DNA from 2 places in the Dehalogenimonas formicexedens genome. Region 1 is predicted to be linked to the other one. Evidence: riboswitches for the same ligand, from Rfam matches in the RefSeq annotation. Region 1 holds a riboswitch; the other holds the start of a gene.

Region 1 (7,422 bases):
TATATGGCATGTTGTTATTCTCGTAGAGTTTTGTCGCGCTTATGACATCCTTTGCGCGCTGCAACTTGTTTTTTGATGTTTGAGACGCATTTTGATTAAGTTCTATACTTTCGAATACGGAGTAAACATAATCCTTAACGTTATTACAACTGAAATACCATTTGTCAACAATATATTTTTCTAGGGGAAATGAAGTAAATACGCCATTCAGCGCGTTCCAATATTTTATAATTCGTATAAGGGGTTTGATTTGATAGTTGTTGTCGACGTTTTTCTGTATGAGACTAGAGTTAAACCCTATTGGGTCAGTTGACATCCATTCACCGGTATAGTTATTTGTCGAGGGTATTTTATACATTCCCCAGTCTAATATAGCTGGCACAAGTTCAAACTTAATGTGTTCAAGATCGAGCGCTATCACTGGGAAAGATTGGGATATTTCCGATGTTGAATAATAGTATTCAACAAATCTTTTGAGTCTATCTAGATATGTTTGGGGTTTATAAGAATTGTCCTTAAATACAATCATATAATCCACATCGGAAGATGAATCGATCTTACGAGGAAGTATAGTTTCTCGCGTATGAGAACCAAATGTAAAATGAAGGGATAATTCTTGACCAAAATAAGAATCTAATCGGTTTTCGATAGTTTTTATCGATCTTTGAATACTTCCCTTTTCGGTATCTGAGAGAACAATACTACTAGCTGTATCCGTGAGATGTGATAAAACCGACATAACATCCTCCTAGTTTTTGTCTACTTGATAAGAAGCCTCCCCTTTAGAAATTCCGTCTTTCGCTTTTCCGTAAGCTCGTTTAGATATTGCTGGGGCGCACTTATTTATGCTATTTTTTTCTTGTGAGAATTCTTGGATTTTTATTGTAAGCACCTTTGCAGTTATTCCTGCTCGTAAATCAACCTCTGTGAATAGTCTGATTCGGTCTCTTAACCCCTGCAACTGTGCTCCGGCCTCGTGGTGAGACTTGGATTTTTCGATGGGATTAATCAGAATATTAGTACCAGATAATACTGCTGCAATTAATGCAGATATTCCCGATAAAATGTTCACGCTCACAAATGCGGTAAAGCTAGCGATTGAAGCAAATACAATAGTAGGTATAGCCAAAGAATAGTAAAGGGTATTGTAAAAAGCGGCGTCGTTGAAATGCCCCTTAAATGAAAGTAAAGCGTCCTCTTCAATTCGTTTGGCTTCTTTTTCGATAGCTTCTATTGGTGTCATTCTATTCCCCACCTTAAGTTTACCTTGCGTCGCAATATTACCGGTTGTAGCTTGAATTTTTCGAGTCTCTTTCAATGGATATCTAAATGCCCATACCAGATCGATGATTCCCAAGGAAAAGAGAAATAGACCACCATAAAATAAGGGAGTACCTGTGATCCAAAAAAAGAAGAAACGCGTTATTGCTTTGGAATCAAAAGCGAATTGATAAAGATTAATCCCATTTAGGCTTGAATTATCAATAAAATATAGTGAAGGGACCGCGATCAAAAGCAATACTGTGGAAAGAATAAGTTTTTTTGATGCATTAATTAATTCTTCTTGTGTTTGGGGATTCAACCTTGCGTTGGATGATATTGTGGAAATTATTGCCCCTATTGTAGGAGCAATTAAAAAGAACCCCGATGAAAAAGTATTTAGTTCGTCATTCAGAATAAGATAAATTGAAAAAGTCAGAAAAATGAAGGCGGAAATAGTAACACGCCAAGACAACTGCTCCCAATCAGACTCTCCTATTATATTTCTGAATTGTTGGGATTTACCGAATAATAAAACGATTGCAGAGAGTTCGATAAATAAAACTATCGCAGGTGCAGGAAAATTTTGTATTTGGTCATAATCGATGAAGAACTTAATTAAAAAAACAATTGATAGTGCGATAATGAGAACCGTCGTTAGGGACAGAGATGATTTTCGCACGTTTGACATTATACACTCGAATCAGAGTTTGACAAGCTTTCTTGGAGAAGAATAAATAATGAGCTAATGAGAACGTTCACTCTCCGCCTTTTTGTAATTGTTTTACACCCACTATTCGAATCTGATAGTTTCCCCCATTACTCAAGCCAATAGCCAATCCAGGTTCTTACTGAATGGAAACAAGTCGTTTATTCGACGTAAAATTCATCGACGTAACACCAGGCCCAATCCTGACCGGGATAAGACCTGATAATTGGTGTCCCGTCTCAAGAGAATGCTTGGTGGCGTGTTTGTTTTTCGAGGAATTGCAGCGACCCACGTGGCTGCGGGTTCTGCATAATCGCAACTCCACCCACCATCCCCTGCCTCCGGAAAATTCCTTGTAACCGAAACTTTCATCAGAAATAAAATTTGAAATGCCGCTTTTCACTGGCGTTATAATTTCCCAATGGTCGAACAATCCAACGACGTCTTAATTCGGTCCTACCTTACCTTGCGTAAGGCCGTGGGTATAATCGGAATCTCATTGCCGTTCGTCCTGGTGATCGGCAAATGGTTATTTGAGAGCCCGGGCATTCAAAATTCCATCAGTTCCTATTACTACACCGGAATGCGCAATATATTCGTCGGTAGCCTGTGCGCAATCGGAGTTTTTCTTTTTTCATACCGAGGGTACAAGGGTGACGGCCCGGCAGGCATCATGGCATGCATGTTTTCGATCGGCGTTGCCCTTTTTCCGGCGACTCCGGAAATGCAGCCGTCCGACCTGGCAAAGACCATCGGCACGTTTCACCTGATCTTCGCGGCCGGCATGTTTCTGACACTGGCCTATTTTTCGTTATTCCTATTTACAAAAACAGATCCCACCCAAACGCCGACACCCCGCAAGCTGGAGCGCAACATCGTTTACAGAATCTGCGGCTGGGTGATCCTGGGGTGCATCCTGATAATGTTACTCGGGGGAATACTGCCAAAGAACGATTCGATCAACGCGCTCCATCCGACTTTCTGGCTGGAATCGATCGCCATCGTAGCCTTCGGCGTGTCGTGGCTGGTGAAGGGCGAGGCGATACTTGGAGATTTGCCGCCAAACCGATAAGCCGTGCATGAACCGAGAATAATGAAAGATCCCAGATTGACAGTACTAGTACCGTTGGACTACAATTTAGCCGCTAACGCATAAATGGCGATAGCTCTTCGAGTCCTGATAACCTAAAACAAGCTAAAGTTATGGTTCCAGGACCGGTGAGCCGAAAGGCTCCGAGGGTGCAAGGTGGAAACACCGGCGCCTCCCGAATTCGGAAAGGAGAACACGATGGGAGCAAAGCACTTATTCAGAGGCGCCTCATAGCCAGGCGTCTCTTTGTGTTTTCTTCATAGATCTCCACCTCTTTTTCGAGTCCGGCGAAGGGTTACATCCATACTGCGTTCGCAAAGAACAGCGAGGGGAATTGGTTTTCCCGAAACTGAATAAGCGAGTGCAAGAGAATGGAAAATTACGGGCTTTTAAAAAAGAAGGGGTTGAAGCTTTCACTCCCGCGTAAACTGGTGCTGAACTACCTCAGTGAGAGCGCGGCCCCACCGACAGCCGAACAGATCATTGATAGTATTCGAGAACGTTATTTCCGGGTCTCACCATCCACCCTAAAACGCACCGTTGATTTTCTTGAACACGAAGGCTGTATTTGCGCCTATGAATCCGATGCCCAGCGGTTCTACTACCTCTCCAAGGACGGCCCGCACCACCACCTCATCTGCGAAAAATGCGGCAAAGTTATTCCCTGCGACGATAAATCCGTGTCTTCGTTCCTGCGGGTACTCAAATCAAAATACGGATTCCAGATAAACCAGCCAAAGTACGTCGTCAGAGGATCGTGCGCCAAGTGCGCGGCTTGTTGATTGTTTTAATCGTTAATTGATTCTGGTACGACTGTTAAAATCAGGGCGTTCTGCCCAACAACTTCAACTTCGATCCCCGGTTCGATGTCCCGTCCGTCGGTTCTAGCCGCCCAGTTCTGCCTGCCGATCCTAACCAGCCCTTTTTTCTTGCCGATGACGGTTACGGCGATCCCTTTTAACCCGATCTGATTCTCGAAACCTAAGTTAGGTTTTCGCTTTACGACCACAAAAGCCCAGGATCCTGAGAATAAGAACATGACTGCCAGCAATATCACTAGCCAGACAGGCACCGTTATGCCGAATTTCGGCAGAATCCACACCACCGCAACCACCAGCAGCAGCTCATCGAGAAGCGAGGCGATGATGGCGACGACTATCCTGGGGTTCAGCTTTCTCACAAGGCAAATTATACAACGAGTGTGTAAAAAAGAGCCCTCTTTCGAGGGCTCTTTTAAACGTACCTCAGTGTTATTTGTTGTGTATTTTCTCCCAGGCGGCAGTGATCCTGTCGGCCTGTTCCTGAGTTATCCTGCCGTTGGTTACCGCCTGACTCAATATTTCGTTAAGCCGGCCTTCGTCCTGGACGCGAAGCAAGTTCCGCAAGACTACCCTTTTGGTGAACTGGGCATGATGGTCGGCCCAGAAATCGTCAATCCTGGCGGCCTGATCGCCGGTCAGTTTGCCGTTGGCGACCGCATTGGCCAGCAGTTGATCGACTTTGGCTTGGTCCTGGACGAGCAGCAACCTGGCCAGCATGGCGGCCCGTCCGAACTTACCGATATTTTGCGCGGTCGCAGGAGCAGTACCGCCGGGGTCGGCGGCGTAGAGGGGGACGGCCACTCCCGCGAAGATGCCGACTGTCAGAACCAGTGACACTATTGCTATCAGTTTTTTCATTCCGCTACCTCCTCAATAACACAAGCTTTTACGAGGCCAGATTTACCTCAACCGGAGCGCGCTCGAACGTAGCGGCTTCAAGCAGGTCCATCGGTTTGAAACCGAGCAGCCTGCCCAGGACCCCGTCCGGGAAAATTTCCAGCCTGGTCCGATAGAAGGTGGCGATGGAGTTATAATAATCCCGCGCCAGGGCCAGGCGTTGTTCCGTTTCGGATAACGACTTCTGCAAAGCCAGGAAAGACTCGCTGGCCTTGAGGCTGGGGTACTTTTCGGCGATGATCGTTAGCCGGGCGGCAACACCCTTAAGCTCGCCGTCCCTGGTGTCCATCGTGAGGGTCTGCTGGCTGCGGAGTTCGGCCACCATCTGCTGCAACCCGCTTTCATGCGAGCGGTAGCCTTCGACGGCGGCGACCAGATTGGGTATGAGATCGGCGCGGCGCTTGAGTTCCACGTCTATCTGGGAGAAACCCTGGCAGACCCGCGCCCGGAGGTTTACCAGGCTGTTGTAGGCGGTCCAGACCCAGCCGATCAATGTCGCCAGCGCGTAAACGAGCCCTGCAACGACGATCGGGACAGCCACGCTGCTTCCTGGAGAAGCCTGGCTGAAATAGACGCCCGAACCTGCCATCGTCGCAACCAGCCCGATTCCGAGCCACACCCAGTACCACACGCGGAACATATCGCTATGCTTTTTTTCCGAATGAACGGAGACGATGAAGAGCGATCCTTTACTGGCGGCGATCTCCGCGGCTACAGCGTCGGTCCTGACACGCGCCTGGCCGATGACATAGATGGTGTCATGGAGGCAGATTGCCTCCTCGATGAAGCGCCGCCGGTGGGTCGAGCCGGAAATGGATCTGTCCGGGCCTTTGCCGTAGTAGAGCGGATCGTCGCGCTTGACCTCTTTTTTGAATACTTCCCGTCCGTGGACCTCGGCGCCTTCCGGCAACACCCTGATGACGCCGGTGTCATCCTTGAGAAAGACTGGAACGCTCTTCGACCCCCTGGCGACATTCTCCCAGCCGCTGTGAGTCGTCGGGCGGCCTTTAGCGTCGACGGAAGTGCGGACGTAGTGTTCCTCCACTCGATAGCGGTACCAGACGCTGCGGACGGCGGCCAGGTAACTCTGAAGAGGCGCCTCGGTTTCGGCGGTGCCTTTAAGTTCGGACAAGCCGATGAAGACGCCCTGGGTTTTCGACGTCGGCGTATCATCGATCAACCGACGGCGGCGATAGAAATGGAAACCGACCACCAGGCACGCCAGAGCGATGATTCCGGCTCCGATGAGGATCCACGGCGAGACGTACGAATTCGGCATGGGGTTATATTAGCACTTTCTCAAATGGCGTTCAGAGGAACCAATCAGATCGTTTCCGACTCTCACAAGATGTCTTTCATTATGACGAGTCAGAAAGGCGGAGTAATATTTTATTGAATACAAACTTCAGGAGGTCGCTAATGGCTGACACAACCATCACCGCTGACCACGGCAAACAAGAGATCCTGATAGAGAGGGAGTTAGATTATCCGCGCGACCTGGTTTTCCGCTGCCACGTTCATTCGGAGCTTATGGTCCAGTGGATGGGGCCGCGAGACCTGGAGACGACTTTCACCTACCTTGAGGCCAAACCCGGCGGCTCCTACCGCTTCACCCAACGGGACCCCAAGGGCGGGGAGTTCAGTTTCCATGGGGTGTATCACGAGGTCAAGTCGCCGCAATTGATTATCGACACGTTCGAGTATGAGGATACGCCGCAGCACGTATCTTTAATAACGCAGACGTTTGAAGAACTGGCTGATCGCCGCAGCAAGGTCAGGCAGCAGTCCCTGTTCCAGTCCGTCGCCGACAGGGATGCCATGCTGGACTCGGGGATGCGAGCGGGCATCATCGAGGGTTACGAGCGCCTCGATGAACTGCTGGAGAAACTTTCGAACGAGGCAGAGCTCAGAGAAACCCGACGGGACCATATTTGATGATCCAGAAAGAGGCGCCCTAAAACAGCCCGCCTCTTTCATTCGTACAGCGGTCCGGTCGGTCTCCTCGACCGATATTTCCGTTTGTCCCCTCCCCTCCCTCTCCCCTATAATGTCCCCCAATGAACACACCCAAAATCATCGCCATGGTCGGCATGGCCGGAGCCGGCAAGACAGCCGCCTCGAAAATGTTCGAGAACCACGGCTACACCCGCATCCGCTTCGGCGACGTTACCGACGACGAGGTTAAGAAGCGAGGTTTGCCTCTCAACGAAGCCAACGAGCGCGCCGTACGCGAAGCACTGCGTTCCGAACTCGGCATGGCCGCCTACGCCAAGCTGAACCTGCCCCGCATCGATGAAGCCCTTAAGACGGGACCGGTAGTTATCGACGGCATGTATTCCTGGGAGGAGTACCTGTTCCTTAAAGAGCGCTACGGCGACAACCTGGCGGTGGCGGCAGTATGGGCATCGCCCACAACCCGCACCCAAAGGCTCTCCACCCGCGCCGTGAGGCCGCTAACCCGGGAAGAGACCTTCTCCCGCGACAAGTCCGAGATCGAAAAGGTCTCAAAGGCGGGTCCGATCGCCGTGGCAGACTATATGGTAGTCAACAGCGGCAGTTTCGAGGAACTGCGGGCGCAGGTTGAAAATCTCATTCACGAATTGAAGTGCTGAAACCCCTCTCCTTCAAATCCTCTCCCACAGGGG
Region 2 (7,422 bases), 680 kb from region 1:
ATTTGAGATTATGCTAGAACAACTTGAAAAAATAGAGCGGCGGTTCAACGAGATCGAGCAGGCAATCGCCTCGCCCGAAGTCGCCGCCGACATCCCCCAGCTCACCCGGCTGGCCAAGGAACGCGCCGGCCTCGAAGAGATCGTCGGCCTGTACCGGAAATACCAGCGAACCGAGAAAGCCTACGATGACACCCAGCACCTTCTCGAGACAGAGCAGGACGAAGAAATGCTGGACTTGGCGCGGGAGGAACACCGCAGCCTCAAGGAACAGAAAGAAGCCCTTTACGAAGAACTCAAGATAGCCTTGCTGCCGAAAGACCCGAACGCGGACCGCAACATCATCATGGAGATCCGCGCCGGCACCGGCGGCGACGAAGCCAAGCTTTTTGCCGCCGACCTCTTCCACATGTACACCCGGTATGCCGAATCCAAGGGATGGAAGGTCGATGTTATCGATCTTACCGAATCGTCTGCCGGCGTCTTCAAAGAGGTCATCTTCGAGGTCGACGGCGAGGACGTTTATTCCCGCCTCAAATTCGAAAGCGGCGTGCACCGGGTCCAGCGCGTGCCGACCACCGAAGCCGCCGGCCGCATCCATACCTCAACGGCCACGGTGGCTGTCCTGCCTGTCGCCGAGGAAGTGGACATTTCAATCAACCCCGATGAGATCCGGACCGACATCTTCCATTCCGGCGGCGCCGGCGGCCAAAACGTCAACAAGGTAGCCACGGCAGTCCGACTTACCCACCTGCCCACCGGTCTGGTGGTCATCTGCCAGGACGAACGCTCCCAGCTCAGAAACCGCCAGAAGGCGATGGACGTGCTGCGGGCGCGGTTACTGGCCATCGAGCAGGAAAAGAAAGACGCCGAGATGATCGATACCAGACGGTCGCAGGTCGGCACCGCGGAGCGGTCTGAGAAGATCCGGACCTACAACTTCCCCCAGGATCGCCTGACTGACCACCGCATCGGCCTTTCGGAGCATAATCTGCCCAAGATCATGGACGGCGACCTGGATGATATCATCGACGCGCTGGCGACCGATGAACAGGCGCGGCTGCTTCAATCCGCGGGTATATGAACCTCGGCCAGGCTCTTGAATCAGGCGCGGCGAGGCTAAAAGGGCCCCTTGCCCGTTCCGATGCCGAGATCATGCTCCGCCACGTTACCGGCCTGTCCCGCACCGATTTGTTGCTTCAAGCGAACCGGGAAATTGACCCGGAATCGGCAAAAACCTATCTTGATCTCGTCGACCGCCTCAGAGAGGGCGAGCCATTGCAATATCTGACGGGACATATCGAGTTCTACGGACTGGATTTTTATGTAAACCCAGCGGTCTTGATCCCCCGGCCTGAAACCGAGGTCATGGTTGAAAAAGCCATCGAAATCGGCCGAAACTATCCCTTCCCGACCATCGCCGATATCGGCTGCGGCTCCGGCGCCGTCGCCGTTACCCTGGCTAAGCACCTGCCCCAATCCAAAATCATCGCCCTCGATATCTCCACGACCGCGATCGACCTTGCGCAGCGCAACGCGTCGAAAAATGACCTCGACAACATCGAATTCATCGAGAGTGATCTGCTCGGCGCCGTTTCCGATCATCATTTCGACATCCTCTGCGCCAACCTGCCCTATGTCCCCACCGTCGAGGCAAAGACCAACGGTTTTGAGCCGCAACTCGCCCTGGACGGCGGACCGGACGGGCTGGATGTCATCCGCCGACTGGTCCGGCAAATCGCGTCGCGAGAAGATAAACCAGAGTGGCTGTTACTGGAATTCGGCACCGGGCAGGGCGCCGCGGTAAAGTTTATACTCGATGCCTCTCTACCGGGCAGCCAGACTCAGGTTCTCCGAGACTTCGTCCCGCTAGATCGTGTCTCGGTTACCCGCTTAACCCTCCGTTCGTCCTGAGCCTGTCGAAGGATGAACAGCGGGCATAGTATTTGACCCCTACCCGCCGCCGGTGCTAAATTAACCGCGCCATTGAGCAATCGTTCAATGATTAACCGAGGAGATTCGCCTTGGATATTATCGTCCTGGTCAAGCAGATCCCCGATCCAGAAATTCCCCCCGCCAGCTTCAAAATTGATGCCGCGACGAATAAGGTTGTTCCTCCGGCCGGCGTCGCCCCGGTCATCGACCCGTATTCGGAGCACGCCCTTGAGGCTGCCTTAAGGTTGAAAGACGCCAACCCCGGCAGCGTCATCAAGGTGCTGAGCCTGGGTGCCAATTTGAACAAGGAACTTCTGAAAAAGGCCCTGGCGCTCGGCGCAGATGAACTCATCCTGATCGATGACCCCGCTTACGCCGACCTTGACGCCCCGGCGACCGCCGGAGTCATGGCGTCAGCAGTCAAGAAGATCGTCAAGTTCGATATCATTCTGACAGGCCGCGCCGCGGCCGATTGGGACGCCGGGCAGACCGGCTTGCTGCTGGCAGGCAGCTTGAACGCCCCGGCCGTGTCTCACGCAAGAAAAGTGGAGTTCTCCGGGGGCAAACTCCGCGTCGAGCGCGTCGTTTCCGACGGTTATGATGTAATCGAATCAGCGATTCCGGCGGTCATCACCGTTTCCTCGGAAATCGGTAAATTGCGTTTGCCCAACATCAAGGGCGTCCTGGCTGCCAAGAAGAAGGAACCGGTCTACTGGAAAGCCGCCGATCTCGGCGCGGCGCCCGGTCGAAAGGTAAAACTCGTCAGGCTCTATCAGCCCCAGCGCGAAGCCAGCTGTGAACTTATCCCCGGCGCCACGCCGGAGGAACAGGGAATCAACCTGGCACTCAAACTCCGCGAACTAAAACTGATTTGATTTCGCATTGTCCACGACCGCCGTGGTTGAGGGATTAAACGAGAGGATGAAATTCAATGGACATATTGATTATCGCCGAGGTTAAAGACGGGGCGCTGTCGCCGGTTTCCACCGAACTGTTCACCGCCGCCAGGACAATCTCGGCCGATTCCAGGGTCAGTGTTGTCGCCATCGGCAATGGGGTTAAATCTGCCGTTCTTTCCCTGGCAAACCTCGGCGCGTCCGTAGTATTCCTCGCCGAACCCCGGGACCTGACCCCGCAACTCGCCGTATCTTTCATCGGAAAGGCGGCCGCTGAGTCAAGGGCTGCCGTCATTTTGATGGCTGAGAGCGATCTGGGGGCCGATATCGCCCCGCAATTGGCTTCCAAGCTTGGCACCGCGGCTGTCACCGGCGTCGTCGCCCTGCGGAATGACAATGGACAGTTAATTATCACCCGCCCTGTCTATGGCGGCAACGCCATGGCGGATTTCACTATCGATACCGAACCCCAAATCATTTCCATTCGTCCCAAGGTTTTTGCCCCGGCTGCCTCAGGTGGGAACCAGACGGCCGAGACCATCGAACTGGCCGCTGAGTCTCCGGCTAATATCCGCGTTATCGAGCATGTCGCCGTTCAACAGCAGGGACCCAGGATAGAAGAAGCCAAGGTCGTCGTCGGCGGAGGGCGCGGTCTGGGTGGGCCGGAGGGGTTTACCCAGCTGAAACAACTTGCTGATCTCCTCGGCGGGGTTGTCGGCGCTTCCCGTCCCCCCTGCGACCAGGGCTGGTGGCCCGAAACCGGCCAGATCGGCATCACGGGCAAGATTATTTCACCGGATCTCTATATCGCTGTGGGCATCTCCGGTTCCTCACAGCATGTCTCCGGAGTGACGGGCAGTAAAACCATCGTGGCTATCAATAAAGACGCCGAAGCCAACATTTTCAAGGCAGCGACCTACGGTGTCACTGGCGACTGGAAAAAGGTAGTCCCGGCGTTGACGGTTAAAATAAAGGAATTGACTGGCGGTTAAGGACATCCGGTTTTATCTTGACCTATTTTTGAACCTTTAATTAATTTTTGTAATCCATATTGACGGTACTAGTACCGTATGTTAATATCATACCAGTGAAATATCTGTCTCCGAGCCTGGCAACCTAAATCTCACGACATGGTTGAAAGGCCAGCGGGCGGGCAACCGCCCCAAGGGTAGCGCCGGAAACGGCACCGCCTCCCGCGGTTTGGAAAGGAGAGAAAGCAATGACCGGATTCTCGGTTGTCCGCGCACCTCCCTGACAAAAAGAGGTGCTTTTCTTTTTTGTCCGAATATTACTTTTGAGGTGAGAAATTTGAAGAAGAATAGATGGTTGCGGATTTCGGGTTTCGTTTTGTCCGCGGTTCTGGTCCTGGGCTCGATAGCGGGCTGCTCCAACACCCCCGGGACGACCTCCACCCCGACTACGACCGACCAGGGCGTGGGTGTATTGAAGCCAGCTTCCCGGCTGAAAGTGGCCACCACCAGTTCGCTGTATGACACCGGCCTTTGGGCGCTCCTTGAACCCATGTTCGAGAAGGAATACGGTGTCGAGGTTGACGTTCTCTACGCGAATACCGGTATCGCCATCCAGTACGGTCAGCGCGGCGATGTCGATATCATCACCGTACATGACAAGGCGCGCGAACTGACATTTATCGCCGACGGTTACGGCACAACCCGCAGTGCCTTCGCTTATAACTATTTCGTCATCGTGGGACCCGCCTCAGATCCCCTGGGCCTCAAGGGTCTCTCCGCTGAGGAAGCCTTCAAAAAACTGGCCGCCTCCAAGACAACGCCATTTGTTTCCCGAGGTGACAGTTCCGGCACCCATTCCAAGGAGCAGGCAATCTGGAAAGCTGCCGGATTCAACTACACCGATATTCGTAACTCCGGCGCATGGTATGTTGAAGCTGGCCAGGGTATGGGGCCTACCCTCCAACTAGCTGCCCAAAAACAGGCCTATACGCTTTCTGATGTTGGGACTTTCCTTGCGTATAAAAGCCAGACCGGTTTAACGTCAATCGTCGACAAGGGCTCGATATTGCTGAATGTCTATGCCGCCATCCCCGTAAATCCTGCTAAAGTGGCAGTCACCAACAGTGCTATGGCTACAAAAATGGCAGAGTGGTTGATGTCACCAGCAATTCAAAAAATTATCGGCGATTATGGTGTCAAGGACTTCGGCACGCCGCTGTTCACGCCCTGCGCCGGTAATGAACCGACCGGTTAGGATATACGTTGGAAGAAATTTGGCTGGGTCTTCAACGGGCGGTCGAATTGATCCTAACGGCCGACCAGGATGTAAAGGAAGCCGCTTGGCGGTCGCTGAGTATTTCAGCGACCGCCAGCGTCATCGCAGCCATTATTTCGTTACCACTGGGCTCACTTATCTTCCACAGTTCTTTCCCTGGCAAGCGGTTGCTCATCAGTTTCATCCACACCCTGTTCAGCCTGCCCACGGTGCTTGTTGGCTTGTTTGTCTTCCTGCTGTTCTCCCGGTCTGGACCTCTAGGTGAATTTGGGTTGTTGTTCACCCCGACCATCATGATTATCGGCCAGGCTTTGCTGGTAACACCGCTTATGCTTGGTCTGGTGATCTCGGCGCTCGCTGGCATAGATCGCCTCGCTAAAGAAACCGCTATTGCTCTTGGCGCCAACCGGTGGCAAATGAGCATTCTTATGGTCAAGGAAGCCCGATATGCCATCTTCACGGCTTTCATCCTGGGTTTTGGCAGAGCTATCTCGGAAGTAGGCCTCGCACTCATGGTCGGCGGCAACATCCGTGGTTTCACACGGGTGCTCACCACCGCGATCTCACTGGAGACGAGCAAAGGCGATATTGAATTATCGCTGGCCATGGGCATCATTCTCCTTGCCATCGCTCTGTTCATCAACCTGGTGTTATCCTGGCTGCAACAGCGCGGCGCCGTCATTAAAACGAGGCCAGTGGTCTAAATATGAACATTCTCGAAGCCCGGGACGTACGGCACCATTATGGCGACAGCGAAATTTTGAAAGGTATCACGTTATCCATCGAAACCGGTGAGACGGTGGCCGTGATCGGTCCCAGCGGCGCCGGTAAAAGCACCATCCTCCGGTTACTCGATTTGCTGGAATCCCCATATTCAGGCTCGATCAGCGTCGGCGGGGAATTGGTGAATAAAAGTAATCGATTGTCACTGAGACGGAAAATGTCTTTCGTCCATCAAAAACCTTTGGTATTTTCTACCAGCGTATTTGACAATATTGCCCAGCCATTGCGATGGCGTGGAGCTGATAAGCAGATCATTGGAGAACGTGTCACCGAAGCGCTTCATCTGGTTAATCTTGACGGTTTCGAATCGCGCCAGGCTAAAACGCTCTCCGGCGGCGAGACCCAGAGGGTGGCCCTGGCTCGAGCCCTGGTCACCGATCCAGAGGTCATGTTCCTCGATGAGCCGACCGCCAATCTCGACCCAAATTCGACGACGATGGTGGAAACCCTGGTCGCCGACATTATCCACCGGCGCAATCTGACTGTGGTCATGGCGACTCACGACCTGTCTCAAGGGCAGCGGCTTGCGGATCGCATCGGTGTGATCATGAAAGGCAGGTTGCTTCAGATCGGTAAAAGCGCGGATATATTCATGGCACCGGTTAGCCGTGAGGTTGCCGAGTTCATCGGCATCGGAAATATACTCACCGGTACGGTCTCAGATAACGAGGATGGACTTTTCACCGCGGAGATCGAGGGGCGAAAGTTACAGGGAAGCGGTACCTTTGAAAATGGCACCAGGGTGAATTTATTCATCCGCCCTGAGGATATCACAATCGCCACCATGGAAAATCCGTGTTCCAGCGCCCGTAACCGTGTCGAGGGTTCAATTTCGCATTTGAGCATCATTGGTCCTCTGGTTCGATTAGAGATTGATTCCGGATTCAAACTGCTGGCGGTGGTAACGCGTCAATCAGCTGAAGATCTGAAACTGGCCATCGGACAAATGGTTTGCGCAAGCTTCAAAGCCACCGCCATTCACGCCGTCAAAGCGTAAGTCGGGTCCGAAGGAATTAACAACGAGGGAGGGGCTTTCGCCCCTCCCTTTTGAATTTGGTATTTCGAAATTCGGATTTGTTTCGGATTTCGATATTCGGGTTTCGTACTTGGGGTTAATGTGCGGCTTGAGCCGCCGCCACCTCAGCAGCCCTGTCCGCCACCAGTTTCTGGGTCAGGTGTGACGGCACCTGCTGGTAGTGGTCGAACTTCATGGTGAAATGCCCCCTGCCGTGGGTCAGGCTCTTCAGGTCAATGGCGTAGCGCTGAACTTCGGCTAAAGGCGCCATCGCATCGATGAGCGTCTTTTCGCCCTCGGGATTAAGCCCCTGGACCTGGGCGCGCTTGGTATTGAGATCTCCGATGATGTCGCCCACGACGCTCGAAGGCACGGAAATACGCATCGTGACCATAGGTTCCAGCAGCACCGGCCCTGAGGCTTCCATACCCTTCTTCAAGGCGCCGGCCCCGGCGATCTTGAAGCAGATTTCGGAAGAGTCGACCGGGTGGAAGCTGCCGTCGCACAGGGTAGCCCGGAGATCGACGATCGGGAAGCCCAGCGAACCGC

What was found. Region 1 has a riboswitch for molybdenum cofactor ahead of Dform_RS10125 (Fur family transcriptional regulator). Riboswitches for the same ligand answer to the same signal wherever they lie in the genome.
Region 2: it holds a riboswitch for molybdenum cofactor, as region 1 does, so the genes downstream of both, Dform_RS06610 (ABC transporter substrate-binding protein) here and Dform_RS10125 (Fur family transcriptional regulator) in region 1, are expected to answer to the same signal.

The regions. Positions count from the first base shown of each region.
Region 1 covers NZ_CP018258.1:1,933,118-1,940,539, forward strand. The annotation lists gene Dform_RS10110 (SMODS domain-containing nucleotidyltransferase) at 1-739, opposite strand, end outside; gene Dform_RS10115 (SLATT domain-containing protein) at 749-1,951, opposite strand; gene Dform_RS10120 (hypothetical protein) at 2,391-3,041, shown strand; molybdenum cofactor riboswitch at 3,126-3,267, shown strand; gene Dform_RS10125 (Fur family transcriptional regulator) at 3,431-3,841, shown strand; gene Dform_RS10130 (NfeD family protein) at 3,847-4,239, opposite strand; gene Dform_RS10135 (hypothetical protein) at 4,310-4,738, opposite strand; gene Dform_RS10140 (LemA family protein) at 4,767-6,056, opposite strand; gene Dform_RS10145 (SRPBCC family protein) at 6,197-6,712, shown strand; gene Dform_RS10150 (AAA family ATPase) at 6,835-7,389, shown strand.
Region 2 covers NZ_CP018258.1:1,257,258-1,264,679, forward strand. The annotation lists gene prfA (peptide chain release factor 1) at 11-1,081, shown strand; gene prmC (peptide chain release factor N(5)-glutamine methyltransferase) at 1,078-1,911, shown strand; gene Dform_RS06600 (electron transfer flavoprotein subunit beta/FixA family protein) at 2,022-2,807, shown strand; gene Dform_RS06605 (electron transfer flavoprotein subunit alpha/FixB family protein) at 2,864-3,820, shown strand; molybdenum cofactor riboswitch at 3,917-4,055, shown strand; gene Dform_RS06610 (ABC transporter substrate-binding protein) at 4,137-5,054, shown strand; gene Dform_RS06615 (ABC transporter permease) at 5,063-5,779, shown strand; gene Dform_RS06620 (ABC transporter ATP-binding protein) at 5,782-6,855, shown strand; gene fusA (elongation factor G) at 6,971-7,422, opposite strand, start outside.